Regions from separate parts of the Enterobacter sp. Li2LvB3 genome, predicted to be linked through region 1. Evidence: predicted binding sites of a transcription regulator. Region 1 holds the regulator's gene; the other holds the start of a gene.
What was found. Region 1 encodes sigma-54, which starts transcription at its own class of promoters, with help from an activator protein. Its sites were predicted from a motif close to GTTGGCACANNTTTCGCTNT; they were not measured.

Region 1 (7,497 bases):
CCCAGATTAACCTGGTGACCCAGGATGTGACTTCGCAAGATCTGGTTACACTGTATGGCACAACATTTAATTCCAGCGGTCTGAGAATGCGCGGGAACTTACGCAGCAAAAACGCCGAGCTGATTGAAAAGGTTAGATCCTCTTATGAAATTCAAAACAAACAAACTCAGCCTTAATTTTGTTATCGCCAGCGCGCTGCTGGCAGCCAGTCTTCCCGCACTTGCTGTGACTGGTGATACCGAACAGCCGATTCATATTGAATCTGACACTCAGTCTCTCGATATGCAGGGTAATGTCGTCACCTTTACCGGCAACGTCGTCATGACTCAGGGCACCATCAAAATTAATGCCGACAAAGTGGTCGTTACCCGTCCGGGCGGCGAGCAAGGCAAAGAAATTATTGATGGTTATGGCAACCCGGCAACCTTCTACCAGATGCAGGACAACGGTAAACCGGTGAAGGGCCACGCCACACATATGCACTATGAACTGGCGAAGGATCTTGTCATTCTGACCGGTAACGCCTATCTGGAACAGCTGGACAGCAATATCACCGGCGACCAGATCACCTATCTGGTGAAAGAGCAAAAAATGCAGGCTTCCAGCGAGAAAGGCAAACGCGTTACCACCGTGCTTGTTCCTTCACAGCTGCAAGATAAAGGCAAAAGCCAGGCCCCGGCACAGAAGAAGAGTAACTAATTCGTTATGGCAACATTAACTGCAAAAAATCTCGCTAAGGCCTATAAGGGCCGCCGCGTCGTGGAAGATGTCAGTCTGTCCGTCAACTCCGGCGAAATTGTTGGCCTTTTAGGTCCTAACGGTGCGGGTAAAACCACTACCTTCTACATGGTGGTGGGCATTGTGCCGCGTGATGCAGGCAACATTGTCATTGATGATGAAGATATCAGCCTTCTGCCGCTGCACGCCCGTGCGCGCCGTGGTATCGGCTATCTTCCTCAGGAAGCGTCCATTTTCCGCCGTTTAAGCGTCTTCGATAACCTGATGGCCGTCTTGCAGATCCGCGACGATCTGTCGAGCGAGCAGCGTCAGGATCGCGCTAACGAACTGATGGAAGAGTTTCATATTGAACACCTGCGCGATAGCTTAGGCCAGGCACTGTCAGGCGGTGAACGTCGTCGTGTCGAGATTGCGCGCGCACTGGCTGCAAACCCGAAATTCATCCTGCTGGATGAACCCTTCGCGGGCGTTGACCCTATTTCCGTCATCGATATCAAACGTATTATTGAACATCTGCGTGACAGCGGGCTTGGCGTACTGATCACTGACCACAACGTCCGTGAAACGCTGGCCGTTTGTGAACGCGCTTATATTGTGAGCCAGGGCCATCTGATTGCCCATGGTACGCCGACGCAGATCCTCGAAGATGAGCATGTTAAGCGCGTGTACCTTGGGGAAGACTTCAGACTCTGATAGGGTAGAGGTAACGTAACGCCGCACCGGAGAAAAATGCTCTGAACATGAAGCAAGGTTTGCAATTAAGGCTCAGCCAACAACTGGCGATGACGCCACAGCTACAACAAGCGATTCGCCTGTTGCAACTGTCCACGTTAGAACTTCAGCAGGAACTCCAGCAAGCACTGGACAGCAACCCGTTGCTGGAGCAAACCGATCTTCATGACGAGGTAGATACTCAGCAAACGCAGGACACCGAAACGCTCGATACCGTTGATGCTCTCGAACAAAAAGAGATGCCGGACGAGCTGCCTTTGGATGCCAGTTGGGATGAAATTTACACCGCAGGAACCCCGTCCGGGACGCGTGCGGACTACCAGGATGATGAGCTACCGGTCTATCAGGGCGAAACTACCCAGTCGCTTCAGGATTACCTTATGTGGCAGGTGGAGTTAACGCCCTTCTCTGACACCGATCGTGCGATTGCGACATCCATTGTCGATGCCGTTGATGACACCGGATATTTGACCGTTTCTCTGGACGATATTCTTGAAAGCATCGGCGATGATGAGATCGAACTCGAGGAAATTGAAGCGGTTCTGAAGCGTATTCAGCGCTTCGACCCGGTTGGCGTGGCCGCGAAAGATCTGCGCGACTGCTTGCTGATCCAGCTTTCTCAGTTTGCCAAAGAGACCCCCTGGATTGAAGAAGCCAGGTTAATCATCAGCGATCATCTGGATCTGCTGGCAAACCATGACTTCCGTACACTGATGCGCGTCACCCGCCTGAAAGAAGAGGTGTTGAAAGAAGCCGTCAATCTTATCCAGTCGCTCGATCCTCGCCCCGGCCAATCCATCCAGACCAGCGAACCCGAATACGTTATCCCGGATGTGCTGGTCAGAAAACATAACGACCGCTGGGTTGTAGAATTGAATTCAGACAGCATTCCTCGCCTGCAAATCAACCAGCAGTACGCCTCCATGTGCACCAGCGCACGCAACGACTCCGACAATCAATATATTCGTAGCAATCTTCAGGAAGCGCGATGGCTGATCAAAAGTCTGGAGAGCAGAAATGATACGCTGCTCCGTGTAAGCCGCTGTATTGTCGAGCAGCAGCAGGCGTTCTTTGAGCAGGGCGAAGAGTATATGAAACCGATGGTGCTGGCAGATATTGCCCAGGCCGTCGAAATGCATGAATCAACTATTTCCCGCGTGACAACGCAGAAATATCTGCACAGTCCACGCGGTATTTTTGAGCTTAAGTATTTCTTCTCCAGCCATGTGAATACCGAAGGCGGCGGCGAAGCCTCGTCGACGGCAATTCGTGCACTGGTGAAGAAGTTGATCGCCGCGGAGAATCCCGCGAAGCCACTGAGTGACAGTAAGTTAACCACCATGCTGTCCGATCAGGGTATCATGGTGGCACGCCGTACTGTTGCAAAGTATCGAGAGTCTTTATCCATTCCGCCGTCTAACCAGCGTAAACAACTGGTCTGACACAACCGATAAGGAAGACACTATGCAGCTCAACATCACAGGACACAACGTCGAAATTACTGATGCTTTACGTGATTTTGTGAACACTAAGTTCGCGAAACTTGAACAGTATTTCGAAAGGATCAACCAGGTCTATATTGTGTTGAAAGTGGAGAAAGTGACTCATATCTCGGATGCAACCCTGCACGTGAACGGGGGTGAACTCCATGCCAGTGCGGAAGGGCAAGACATGTATGCTGCTATCGACGGCTTGATTGACAAGCTCGCGCGACAGCTCAATAAACATAAAGATAAACTGAAACAACACTAATTGTCCGGGCAGTTAACGGGTGCAGGAAGGCCTGTTGTGAAACACAACAGGCCATTTGTACAGTTAGCGCTTAGGTGAAATTATGATGAACAACGATTCCGCTCTTCAACTGAGCAATGTCCTTAACCAGGAATGTACCCGTAGTGGCGTTCACTGCCAGAGCAAAAAACGTGCGCTGGAAATCATCAGTGAACTGGCCGCAAAACAGCTGGGCCTGCCGTCACAGGTGGTGTTCGAAGCTATTCTGACCCGCGAAAAAATGGGCAGTACTGGCATTGGCAACGGCATTGCTATCCCGCATGGTAAGCTGGAAGAAGACACCCTGCGTGCCGTCGGTGTATTTGTGCAGCTCGAAACGCCTATCGCCTTCGACGCCATCGATAATCAGCCAGTCGATCTCCTCTTCGCGCTGCTGGTTCCTGCTGACCAGACCAAAACCCATCTGCATACGCTTTCGCTGGTCGCTAAACGTCTGGCTGATAAAACTATTTGCCGTAGACTGCGCTCAGCCCAAAGTGATGAAGAGTTATATCAAATTATCACTGAAGCAGAAGGCAATCAGGATGATGCATAACCGGGAGATGTCCTTTACATCTGTTGTCCTGAGGAGAAACGGAACATGGTGCTGATGATCGTCAGCGGTCGTTCAGGGTCGGGGAAATCCGTCGCCCTCCGCGCGCTTGAAGATATGGGTTTTTACTGTGTCGATAACCTGCCGGTTGTGCTGCTGCCCGACCTGGCCCGGACGCTCGCGGACCGACAAACGTCTGCTGCCGTCAGTATCGACGTCCGTAACATGCCAGAATCACCGGAAGTCTTTGAACAGGCGATGAGCAACCTGCCTGACTCGTTTTCGCCTCAGTTGCTGTTCCTTGATGCTGACCGTAACACGCTGATCCGTCGTTACAGCGATACCCGCCGTTTGCATCCGCTCTCCAGTAAGAATCTCTCTCTGGAAAGCGCCATCGACGAAGAGAGCGACCTGCTGGAGCCATTGCGCTCTCGTGCAGACCTCATTGTCGATACATCTGAAATGTCCGTTCACGAGCTGGCTGAAATGCTCCGAACCCGTTTGCTGGGTAAACGCGAGCGCGAACTGACAATGGTGTTCGAATCCTTCGGCTTTAAGCACGGCATTCCTATCGATGCGGATTATGTTTTCGACGTGCGCTTCCTGCCTAACCCCCACTGGGATCCAAAACTGCGTCCAATGACCGGCCTTGATAAACCCGTGGCCGCGTTCCTCGACAGGCACACAGAAGTTCACAATTTTATCTACCAGACGCGCAGCTACCTTGAGCTATGGTTACCTATGCTGGAAACAAACAATCGTAGCTATCTGACGGTGGCGATTGGCTGTACCGGTGGTAAACATCGTTCGGTTTACATTGCTGAACAACTGGCCGACTACTTCCGTTCACGCGGGAAGAACGTTCAGTCCCGTCATCGCACGCTGGAAAAACGTAAAACATGACCGTAAAACAAACTGTTGAAATCACTAATAAGCTGGGTATGCACGCCCGCCCGGCGATGAAACTGTTTGAACTGATGCAGGGCTTTGATGCGGAGGTTCTGCTGCGTAACGATGAAGGTACAGAGGCTGAAGCCAATAGCGTTATCGCGCTACTGATGCTGGATTCTGCCAAGGGCAGACAAATTGAAGTTGAGGCAACAGGCCCACAGGAAGAAGAAGCTCTGGCGGCAGTGATAGCACTGTTTAATGCCGGGTTTGATGAAGACTAGACTGATGCATCCGCCCTCTCCTTCACGGAGAGGGTCACTAATACAGCTTATTTCCCGTCATAAATCCTTCCCCGCCTAACTGGCGCATTTGCCGCATGATCCACGCCTGACGACCACGAACATACCCCGACGGGGCACTGGCCTTAAAGCGGACGGGATTGGGCAACACGGCCGCTAACAACGCGGCTTCTGATATCGTCAGACGGCTGGCAGGTTTATGGAAATAACGTTGCGCGGCGGCCTCGACACCAAACACCCCATCACCAAATTCAGCGATATTCAGATAGACGGTCAGAATACGCTTTTTGCTCCAGACCGTTTCCATACCAAGTGTCAGACCCGCCTCAAGACCTTTTCGCAGCCAGCTGCGCCCATCCCATAAAAACAGGTTTTTTGCCGTCTGCTGAGAAAGCGTGGATGCACCCCGCACACGATCTTCATGCCTCTCGTTATGCGCCAGCGCTTTCTGGATAGCCGCTACGTCAAACCCCCAGTGATCCGGGAATTTCTGATCTTCAGCGGCAATCACTGCAAGCCCCATAAACGGAGAGATCTCATCCATGCTCACCCAGTCAGAGTGCGCAACGTAGCCGAAATCACCGGATAACCAGGCGCCAAGCTGGCGCTCAACCATCACGGCAGAAAAGGGGACAGGCATGATGCTAAACAAAGCAATACCGCCGCCCCAGAATACCGCCAGGACAATGACAATACGCAACAGGATCCGTTTGACCCACCCGCCAGCCGTGAATTTTCGGATCATTCAGTCAGAACCAACACTCTGTCTACCAGCTTCTCGATACCAGCTGCCGCCTCTGCGATGTTTTGCGCCAGCATATAGGCAGGTGTTGTGACAATCTTATTGTCCTCGTCAACCACGATATCATCGACAGGGCAAGGCACATGTTCGCCCCCCATATCTTCAATCATTTCTGCGGTATCGATATCTGTCCCGATGGTCAGGCGAAGCGGGAAATCGAAAATTTTTGGCAGCATGGCAGGAGCAATACAGATAAAGCCCAGCGGCTTACCGGCGGAATGCATCGCCTGTGCCAGCACGCTAAGATCCCTGTCGACCTGGCATTCGCTGCCCATGGCTGCAAAGGTGCTTAAATTTTTGGCCGCGCCAAAGCCCCCCGGGACAATAAGCGCGTCAAGTTCAGCGGCATTAGCCTGCGCCAGGGGATGAATGTCGCCCCGCGCAATTCGGGCCGCCTCAATCAGCACGTTGCGGGTTTCCGGCATGGCTTCGCCAGTCAGATGATTTACCACGTCCACCTGATTTTTATCCGGGGCGAAGCAGATAACGTCGGCGCCACGTCTGGCTAATGCCAGCAGTGTTATTACCGATTCGTGTATCTCAGAACCATCGTAAACTCCGCATCCACTCAGTACGACACCAATCTTTTTCATCATGACGTTCCTTCTTTGCAAATCGCTGAAGCATATTAATAATTCTGATTAAAACGCTATGCTTCACACATTTCACTGATTCATGTAACAAACTATTTAAGATTTGCTATCTTAACTGCGTGCGGCCTAAATTTTCAGGCGGCGTCCATGCGAAAACAACACAAAAAATCAGGCGCAGCCACGATTTCCCTGGTGTTGGCGCAGTATTCGCGCACCCCGGTTAATCCGGGGTCATTTTTTTCTGGCGTCCACCCAGGCTTTCAGTACCGCCACGTCATTCAGCCACTCTTGTTTCATCTCTTCAACCCATTCACCCACGTTATCTTCCCATGCAGGTAAATCCGGGGATTGAATCTGTTGTCCAAGCTGTTGCAGGTGGCGTAAGCCAACCGAACCGGCGGCACCTTTAATTTTGTGGCCCTCTTCAACGATTCCTTTTTGATCGCGCGCCGTCAGGTTCGATTCCAGCACACTCAGGTAGCCCGGCATCATTTTTTCAAACACGGCCAGACCATCGGTAATCAGTTTCGGACCAACCAAATCGATGTATTGCTCAAGCATGGCAGTATCCAGAATCGCTTGTGTCTTCGCGCTATCAACAGACGTCATGGTGCTCTCCTCTTCATCACAGGTATCCCAGAACTTCTTAATCATGGCGGTTAATGCAGGAACCGCCAGCGGCTTGCTGAGCACATCGTCCATACCGGCATCGAGATACTCTTTTTTGTCCTTCAGTACGTTCGCCGTCAATGCCACCAGCGGCGGCAGCTCATCGGCGGCGTACTTACGCGTTAGTTCACGAGAGATATCCAGCCCGGTCATGTCTGGTAGCTGAATATCCAGCAGCACGAGGTCATACTCGCCTGGCGTGAACATATCCAGCGCGGCCTGGCCGGTCATGGCCACATCCACGCTGTTGCCCAATTTTTCCAGTACCGAGCGCGCCACAATCACGTTCAGCTCAATGTCTTCCACCAGCAGGACATGCAGTGCAGGCAGCGGCATTTCGTCGTTATCAAAGGTGTCTTCTACCTCTTCCGCGACCGCCGGGGCATGAACCGTCAGCGTAAAGACAGAACCTTTGCCCGGCTGGCTGGCGACGGTAATATCCCCACCCAT
Region 2 (7,497 bases), on a different contig from region 1:
GTTGCCAAATAACGGGCATTGATGTGGTTTGCATTTACCGGTGAGTACGTTGCCACAGCGGGCGCGGGGATCGTCATAAACCTGTTGCGGTTGCGGGTGGAAATGGGCTTCGGCGTCGAACGCACGGTATGCAGACGTCAGGCGCACACCTGATTCGGCAATCAATCCCAGGCCACGCCACTCGCTGTCGCCCTCCACACTGAAAACCTCAGCAATGGCTTTTTGGGCAAGCACATTCCCGGCATCCGGGACCACGCGGCGATACTGATTTTCCACTTTACTCAGGGCTGCTATTTTCTGCTCAACAAGCATGGTCACGCCTTGCAGTAGATCAAGAGGTTCGAAACCAGCGACCACTAAAGGACGATCAAAGTCGCTGGCGATGAAACCGTAAGCCCCGGTGCCGATGACCATACTGACGTGCCCTGGCGCCAGAAACGCGTCAATGCCGTTGCCCGGCTCTTCCAGCAGGCTGCGCAGGGTCGGGATAAGCGTAATATGCTGGCAAAAAAAGAAAAAGTTGCTGATGTTGCGCGCTTTGGCCTGCTGTAAGGTGATGGCCGTTGCTGGCATGGTGGTTTCAAAACCCAGGCCGAAAAAGACGACTTTCCGCGTAGGATTGTCGGCGGCCAGCGTTAAGGCATCTACCGGCGAGTAGACGATACGTACGTCCGCTCCCCGCGCTCTGGCCTGGAGCAACGAGCCATTTTTCCCCGGCACGCGCATGGCGTCACCAAAGGTACAGAAAATCACGTCAGGCTGGCTGGCAATCTCAATACAGCTGTCGATGCGTCCCATTGGCAGCACGCACACCGGGCAGCCCGGGCCGTGGATAAACTCGATGTTGTCCGGCAACAGCTGGTCGAGGCCAAATTTAAAGATGGCGTGGGTATGCCCGCCGCACACCTCCATGATGCGCAGCGGTTTTTCGGCGGTATAGCGCAGATGTTTTGCCCGCATTTTCAGGTGTTCAATAAGCTGCATCACCTGTTCGGGCGCTCGATATTCATCAACATAGCGCATGGTTATCGCTCCTCGCCGTACAGCAGCGCCCCGACATCAGGCTCCACATCAAACATGTTTTGCAGGGCATCCAGCGTGTCGCGCGCTTCTGCTTCGTTAATCACGCTCATGGCAAAGCCAACGTGTACCAGCACCCACTGGCCGATGCGGGGCGCACCGTTTTCATCCACACTGCCAACCAGCGTCAGATCGACATCGCGCAGCACGCCGCACACGTCTACTTTGGCCTGATTGCCGTCAATCGCATGGATTTGCCCCGGGACGCCTATGCACATCGTTCGCTCTCCAGCCAGTTCAGCCAGTTATCCATACCTTGCCCGCCGGTGGCAGACACCAGCAGGATTTCAATATCCGGGTTCACTTCACGGGCATACGCCAGACACTTATCGACGTCGAAATTCAGGTACGGCAGCAGGTCGACTTTGTTGAGGATCATCACCGATGCCGCCGCAAACATATGCGGGTATTTCAGCGGCTTGTCTTCCCCTTCGGTCACCGACAGCACGGCTACTTTATGCCGCTCGCCCAGATCAAAACTCGCCGGGCAGACCAGGTTACCCACGTTCTCAATAAACAGAATGCCGTTATCCGCTACGGGCAGACGCGGCGCGGCATCAGCAATCATCTGCGCATCAAGATGGCAACCCTTACCGGTATTCACCTGAATGGCTGGTGTGCCGGTTTCACGAATACGCGCAGCATCGTTTACCGTCTGCTGATCGCCTTCGATAACTGCGCAAGAAACGCGTCCGTTCAGGCGTTTGAGCGTTTCAGTTAGCAGTGTTGTTTTGCCAGAGCCCGGGCTGGAGACCAGGTTCAGCACCAGCAGTTTGCGGGCGGCAAAGCGGGCGCGATTACGCGCAGCCAACTGGTTATTTTTATCAAGCACGTTGATTTCGACGTCCAGCATCTGCCGCTGGCTGATGCCTGGCGCGTGCGTACCGGCTTCGCCGTGGCCGTAATGCAGGTCGCCGTCAGCGGATTGGGTTGGCGTAAATGCCAGGCCGGTAAAGACTCCTGATGGACGAGGCGCAGGAGAGAAGGGTGCGGAGCGAAACGCAGAGTGAGGACGATGCTCATCCCCTTCTATATAGAGGTTGCCTTCGGCACAACCGCAGGTACTACACATAATTATTCCCTCTCGATTTCGAGGCGTTGGATCTGCATTCCGTCATCGGCCACGATGCGAAGCCCGGTGCTCTGACACTGCGGGCAGCTTCGTACTTTCGACGACAGCAACGTGACGTACTGCTGGCACTGTTCGCACCAGCACTCCGCCTGCTGTTCTTCAATATGAAGCTGGCAGCCTTCCGCCAGCGTGTCGCGGCACACCAGCTCAAAGCAAAAGGTGAGGGCGCTGGTTTCGACGCAGGAAAACGCGCCGAGTTTCAGCCAGACACCGGTCACACGTTTTGCGTGGTGTTGTGCTGCCTGTTGTTCGATTAACTCCAGAGCCCGTTGGCAGAGGGTGATTTCGTGCATGACGCCTCCTCAATGAATTGCGCCTGTAATGCAATAACGATGCCATCTTGATTTTTGTTAAGGCGTGACGATGTCAACGCTGTCGAAATGACACGTCGACACTGCCGTTACAGCAGTGTGTTTTGTATTTAAAGCATTAAAAATCAATAAATTAAAAATTGGCATGGAATCTGCTTAATAGCCGCAATCTCCATTAACCGGATATCTGACATGACTATTTGGGAAATCAGCGAAAAAGCGGATTACATCGCACAGCGACATCAGCAGTTACAGGAGCAGTGGCATCTTTACTGCAATTCTCTGGTTCAGGGGATAACCCTGTCGAAAGCCCGGCTACACCATGCCATGAGCTGCGCGGCACAGGGCGATATGCGCTTTGTGTTGTTCGGGCACTTTACGATTTACGTCACCCTGGCAGACAGCTTCAACAGCCACACCATCGAGTATTACGTCGAGACAAAAGACGGGGATAAACAACGCATTGCTCAGGCGCAACTGATGACTGATGGCATGGTTGATGGCCACGTCAGCAACCGCGATCGCCAGCAGGTACTGGAACATTACCTGGAAAAAATTGCGCCGGTCTACAACGGCCTTTACACCGCGGTTGAGCACGATTTACCGGTCAACCTGCAACAGCTGATGAACGGAAACCCATCGGCAAACGTTGCCTGAGTATTGCGTGTCGAGAAGTGTCGATAAGACAGATTTTCGTCAAAAATGACCATCACCAGAGGATTACCCGGTGAACCGTTTTGTAATTGCCGACTCGACGGTCTGTATCGGCTGTCGAACCTGTGAAGCGGCGTGTTCGGAAACACACCGCCTGCACGGATTGCAGTCAATGCCGCGCCTGCGCGTCATGCGAAATGAAAAAGAGTCTGCGCCGCAGCTCTGCCACCACTGTGAGGATGCCCCGTGCGCGGGTGTCTGCCCTGTTAATGCCATCACCCGTGTTGATGGTGCGGTACAGCTCAATGAAAGCCTGTGCGTAAGCTGCAAGCTGTGCGGTATTGCCTGCCCGTTTGGCGCAATTGAGTTTTCCGGCAGCCGCCCGCTGCATATTCCGGCGAATGCCAATACCCCGAAAGCGCCGCCAGCGCCACCGGCTCCGGCACGCGTCAGTACGCTGCTGGACTGGGTTCCCGGCGTGCGAGCCGTCGCGGTGAAGTGCGATCTGTGCAGCTTTGATGAACAAGGCCCGGCCTGCGTGCGCACCTGCCCGACTAAAGCGCTCATTCTGGTCAACATTCGCGATATCGCCCGTACCAGCAAGCGCAAGCGCGAGCTGACGATCAACACCGATTTTGGCGATCTTTCGCTGCTTCAGGAACTTAACGAGGGGGCAAAATGAACGCGGTGACGATGATGAACAGCGCTGTGGCCTGGTTCGCCGCCGCGGCCGTTCTGGCGCTGATTTTTTCGTTCCATAAAACCCTGAGCGGCTGGATTGCCGGGATAGGTGGGGCGATAGGGAGCCTGATGACCCTGGCCGCGGGTGGGGTGGTTCTGCTCGGCGGGCAATCCGTTGAAGCCACCATTCCGGTGGTGCATCACGCGGTTCAGGTGACCCCGCTGAATGCCATCTGGCTGGTGACGTTTGGTTTGTGCGGGCTGTTTATCAGCCTGTTTAATATTGACTGGCACCGCCATCACAGCACCAAAGCGAACGGGTTGCTGGTGAATGTGCTGATGGCTGCGGCGCTCTGCACCGTGACCGCCAGCAACCTGGGTGCGCTGGTGGTGATGGCCGAAATCATGGCCCTGTGCGGCGTGTTCCTGACCGGGTGCAGTGCTTCCGGCAAGCTGTGGTTTGCGCTTGGGCGGCTCGGCACGCTGCTGCTGGCGTTAACCTGCTGGCTGGTGTGGCAACGCTACGGCACCCTGGATTTAGCCCTGCTGAACGAGCGGGCACAGCAGCTGCCGTTTGGCGCTGACATCTGGTTGTCGGGCGTGGTGGGCTTTGGCCTGCTGGCTGGGATCATCCCGCTGCACGGCTGGGTGCCACAGGCACATGCCAATGCCTCTGCTCCGGCGGCGGCACTGTTCTCCACCGTGGTGATGAAGGTTGGGCTGTTCGGCATTCTTACGCTGTCGCTTACGGGTGGGCAGCCGCCGCTCTGGTGGGGCGTGGTGTTGCTGCTGGCGGGTATGGTAACTGCATTTGTCGGCGGGCTGTACGCGCTGATGGAGCACAACATTCAGCGTTTGCTGGCGTATCACACCCTGGAGAATATCGGCATCATTCTGCTGGGGCTTGGCGCGGGTGTGACCGGGCTGGCGCTCAATCAACCTGCGCTGATTGCTGCCGGGTTTATCGGCGGCCTGTATCACCTCGTCAACCATAGCCTGTTTAAAAGCACGCTGTTCCTCGGCGCGGGTAGCGTCTGGTTCCGTACCGGCCATCGCGATATCGAAAAACTGGGCGGCATCGGCAAAAAGATGCCGGTTATCTCTCTTGCCATGTTGGTGGGGTTGATGGCGATGGCCGCGCTGCCGCCGCTGAACGGCTTTGCCGGTGAGTGGGTGATTTACCAGTCCTTCTTCGCGCTCGGTCAGAGTGATGCGTTTATTGCGCGTCTGCTCGGTCCGCTGCTGGCGGTGGGGCTGGCTATCACCGGCGCGCTGGCGGTGATGTGTATGGCGAAAGTCTATGGCGTGACCTTCCTCGGCGCACCGCGCACGAAAGAGGCGGAACAGGCCTGCTGCGCGCCGGTGCTGATGGCGGCAAGCGTTGTCGCACTGGCGCTGTGCTGCGTTATCGGCGGTGTGGCTGCGCCGTGGCTGCTGCCGATGCTGGGTAGCGCGATACCGCTGCCGCTCACGACGGCGCACACCACCGTTTCACAGCCGATGATTGCGCTGCTGCTGATTGCCGCGCCGTTGCTGCCATTCATTCTGATGCTGTTCTTCAAACGCGACCGTCTCTCTTCCCGCTCACGCGGTGCGGCGTGGGCCTGCGGCTATGAACATGAGCAATCAATGGTGATCACCGCCCACGGCTTTGCCATGCCGGTGAAAGAGAACTTCGCTGCCGTGCTGAAGCTGCGTCACTGGCTGAACCCAGTGGCCTGGGTCCCTGGCTGGCAGAGTGCTGCCGTGCCTGTGCTGTTCCGCCGTCTGGCGGTTATCGAGCTGGCGGTGCTGGTGGTGATTGTGATTTCACGAGGAGCCTGACATGAGTCTGTTACTGGCATTACTTCAGGCGCTGGTGTTATTCGCCATTGCGCCACTGCTTTCCGGGGTGAGCCGCGTGCTGCGCGCCCGGATGCATAACCGTCGCGGGCCGGGGGTCCTTCAGGAATACCGCGACCTGTTCAAATTATTCACCCGCCAGAGCGTTGCACCCGATGCCGCAGGTTGGGTGTTTCGCCTGACGCCGTTTGTGATGGTGGGCGTCATGCTGACCATCGCCACCGCGCTGCCGGTGGTTACCGTTGGCTCTCCGCTGCCGGTACTGGGCGATTTGATCACCCTTATCTATCTGTTTGCCATCGCGCGTTTCTTCTTTGCCATTGCGGGCCTGGACACCGGTAGCCCGTTCACCGGCATTGGCGCCAGCCGCGAGGCAATGCTGGGGGTGCTGGTTGAGCCGATCCTGCTGCTGGGATTGTGGGTTGCCGCGCAGGTGGCGGGTTCGACTCATATCAGTTTTATCACCGACACCGTCTACCACTGGCCTGTTGCACGTTCCATTCCGCTGGTTCTGGCGCTGTGCGCCTGCGCGTTCGCCACCTTTATTGAGATGGGCAAACTGCCGTTTGACCTTGCAGAAGCGGAGCAGGAGTTACAGGAAGGGCCACTGACCGAGTACAGCGGCTACGGCTTTGCGGTGCTGAAGTGGGGCATCAGCCTCAAACAGCTGGTGGTGCTGCAAATGTTTGTAGGCGTTTTCTTCCCGTGGGGACAGATGACGCACTTTTCCGCTGGCGGCCTGGTGCTGGCAGTGGTGGTTGCCGTCCTCAAGCTGCTTATTGGCGTGCTGGTAATTGCGCTGTTTGAAAACAGCATGGCGCGTCTGCGTTTTGTAGCGACGTCCCGTATCACCTGGGCCGGTTTTGGCTTTGCATTTTTAGCATTCGTCTCCTTGCTGGTGGCGTGATTAAAGAGAATTTTTATGTCTGAAGAGAAAAAAGGTCAGCAGTATCTCGCCGCATTGCATCAGGCGTTTCCCGGCGTGGTGCTGGAAGAGTCCTGGCAGACCAAAGACCAGATAACCCTCACCGTGAAGGTGAACTACCTGCCAGAGGTGGTGGAGTTCCTGTATTACCAGCAGGGTGGCTGGCTCTCCGTGCTGTTCGGCAACGACGAACGTCAGCTGTGCGGGAACTATGCGGTTTACTACGTGATGTCGATGGAGCAGTTCGAGAAGTGCTGGGTAACCGTGCGCGTCGAAGTGGACCCGAACAAACCAGAGTATCCGTCCGTTACGCCGCGCGTGCCTGCTGCGGTCTGGGGCGAGCGTGAAGTGCGCGATATGTACGGCCTGGTGCCTGTCGGTCTGCCGGATGAACGCCGCCTGGTGCTGCCGGACGACTGGCCGGACGAACTTTATCCGCTGCGTAAAGACAGCATGGATTATCGTCAGCGTCCGGCACCGACCACCGACAGCGAAACTTACGAGTTCATCAACGAACTCGGCAGTAAAAAGAACAATGTGGTGCCGATTGGCCCGCTGCACGTTACCTCTGATGAGCCGGGGCACTTCCGTCTGTTCGTTGACGGCGAGAACATTATCGACGCCGACTACCGTCTGTTCTACGTCCATCGCGGCATGGAAAAGCTGGCGGAAACCCGCATGGGTTACAACGAAGTGACCTTCCTCTCCGATCGCGTGTGCGGTATTTGTGGCTTTGCCCACAGCACTGCCTACACCACCTCGGTGGAAAACGGCATGGGAATTGTGGTGCCAGAGCGCGCGCAGATGATTCGCGCCATTCTGCTGGAAGTGGAACGCCTGCACTCGCACCTGCTGAATCTCGGCCTGGCCTG

Region 2: hypA (hydrogenase maturation nickel metallochaperone HypA) is a predicted target of sigma-54. The motif match lies at 2,533-2,552, and genes of this name have one in related genera.

Annotation. Positions count from the first base shown of each region.
Region 1 is NZ_JBSICG010000010.1:10,691-18,187, reverse strand. Features, by position in the region: gene lptC (LPS export ABC transporter periplasmic protein LptC) at 1-176, shown strand, start outside; gene lptA (lipopolysaccharide ABC transporter substrate-binding protein LptA) at 145-699, shown strand; gene lptB (LPS export ABC transporter ATP-binding protein) at 706-1,431, shown strand; gene rpoN (RNA polymerase factor sigma-54) at 1,479-2,912, shown strand; gene hpf (ribosome hibernation promoting factor) at 2,935-3,222, shown strand; gene ptsN (PTS IIA-like nitrogen regulatory protein PtsN) at 3,305-3,796, shown strand; gene rapZ (RNase adapter RapZ) at 3,842-4,696, shown strand; gene npr (PTS phosphocarrier protein NPr) at 4,693-4,965, shown strand; gene mtgA (monofunctional biosynthetic peptidoglycan transglycosylase) at 5,003-5,728, opposite strand; gene elbB (isoprenoid biosynthesis glyoxalase ElbB) at 5,725-6,378, opposite strand; gene arcB (aerobic respiration two-component sensor histidine kinase ArcB) at 6,610-7,497, opposite strand, start outside.
Region 2 is NZ_JBSICG010000007.1:10,906-18,402, forward strand. Features, by position in the region: gene hypD (hydrogenase formation protein HypD) at 1-1,023, opposite strand, end outside; gene ACS603_RS07595 (HypC/HybG/HupF family hydrogenase formation chaperone) at 1,026-1,298, opposite strand; gene hypB (hydrogenase nickel incorporation protein HypB) at 1,289-2,152, opposite strand; gene hypA (hydrogenase maturation nickel metallochaperone HypA) at 2,155-2,505, opposite strand; gene hycA (formate hydrogenlyase regulator HycA) at 2,716-3,180, shown strand; gene ACS603_RS07615 (4Fe-4S dicluster domain-containing protein) at 3,251-3,859, shown strand; gene hycC (formate hydrogenlyase subunit 3) at 3,856-5,682, shown strand; gene ACS603_RS07625 (respiratory chain complex I subunit 1 family protein) at 5,684-6,607, shown strand; gene ACS603_RS07630 (hydrogenase large subunit) at 6,623-7,497, shown strand, end outside.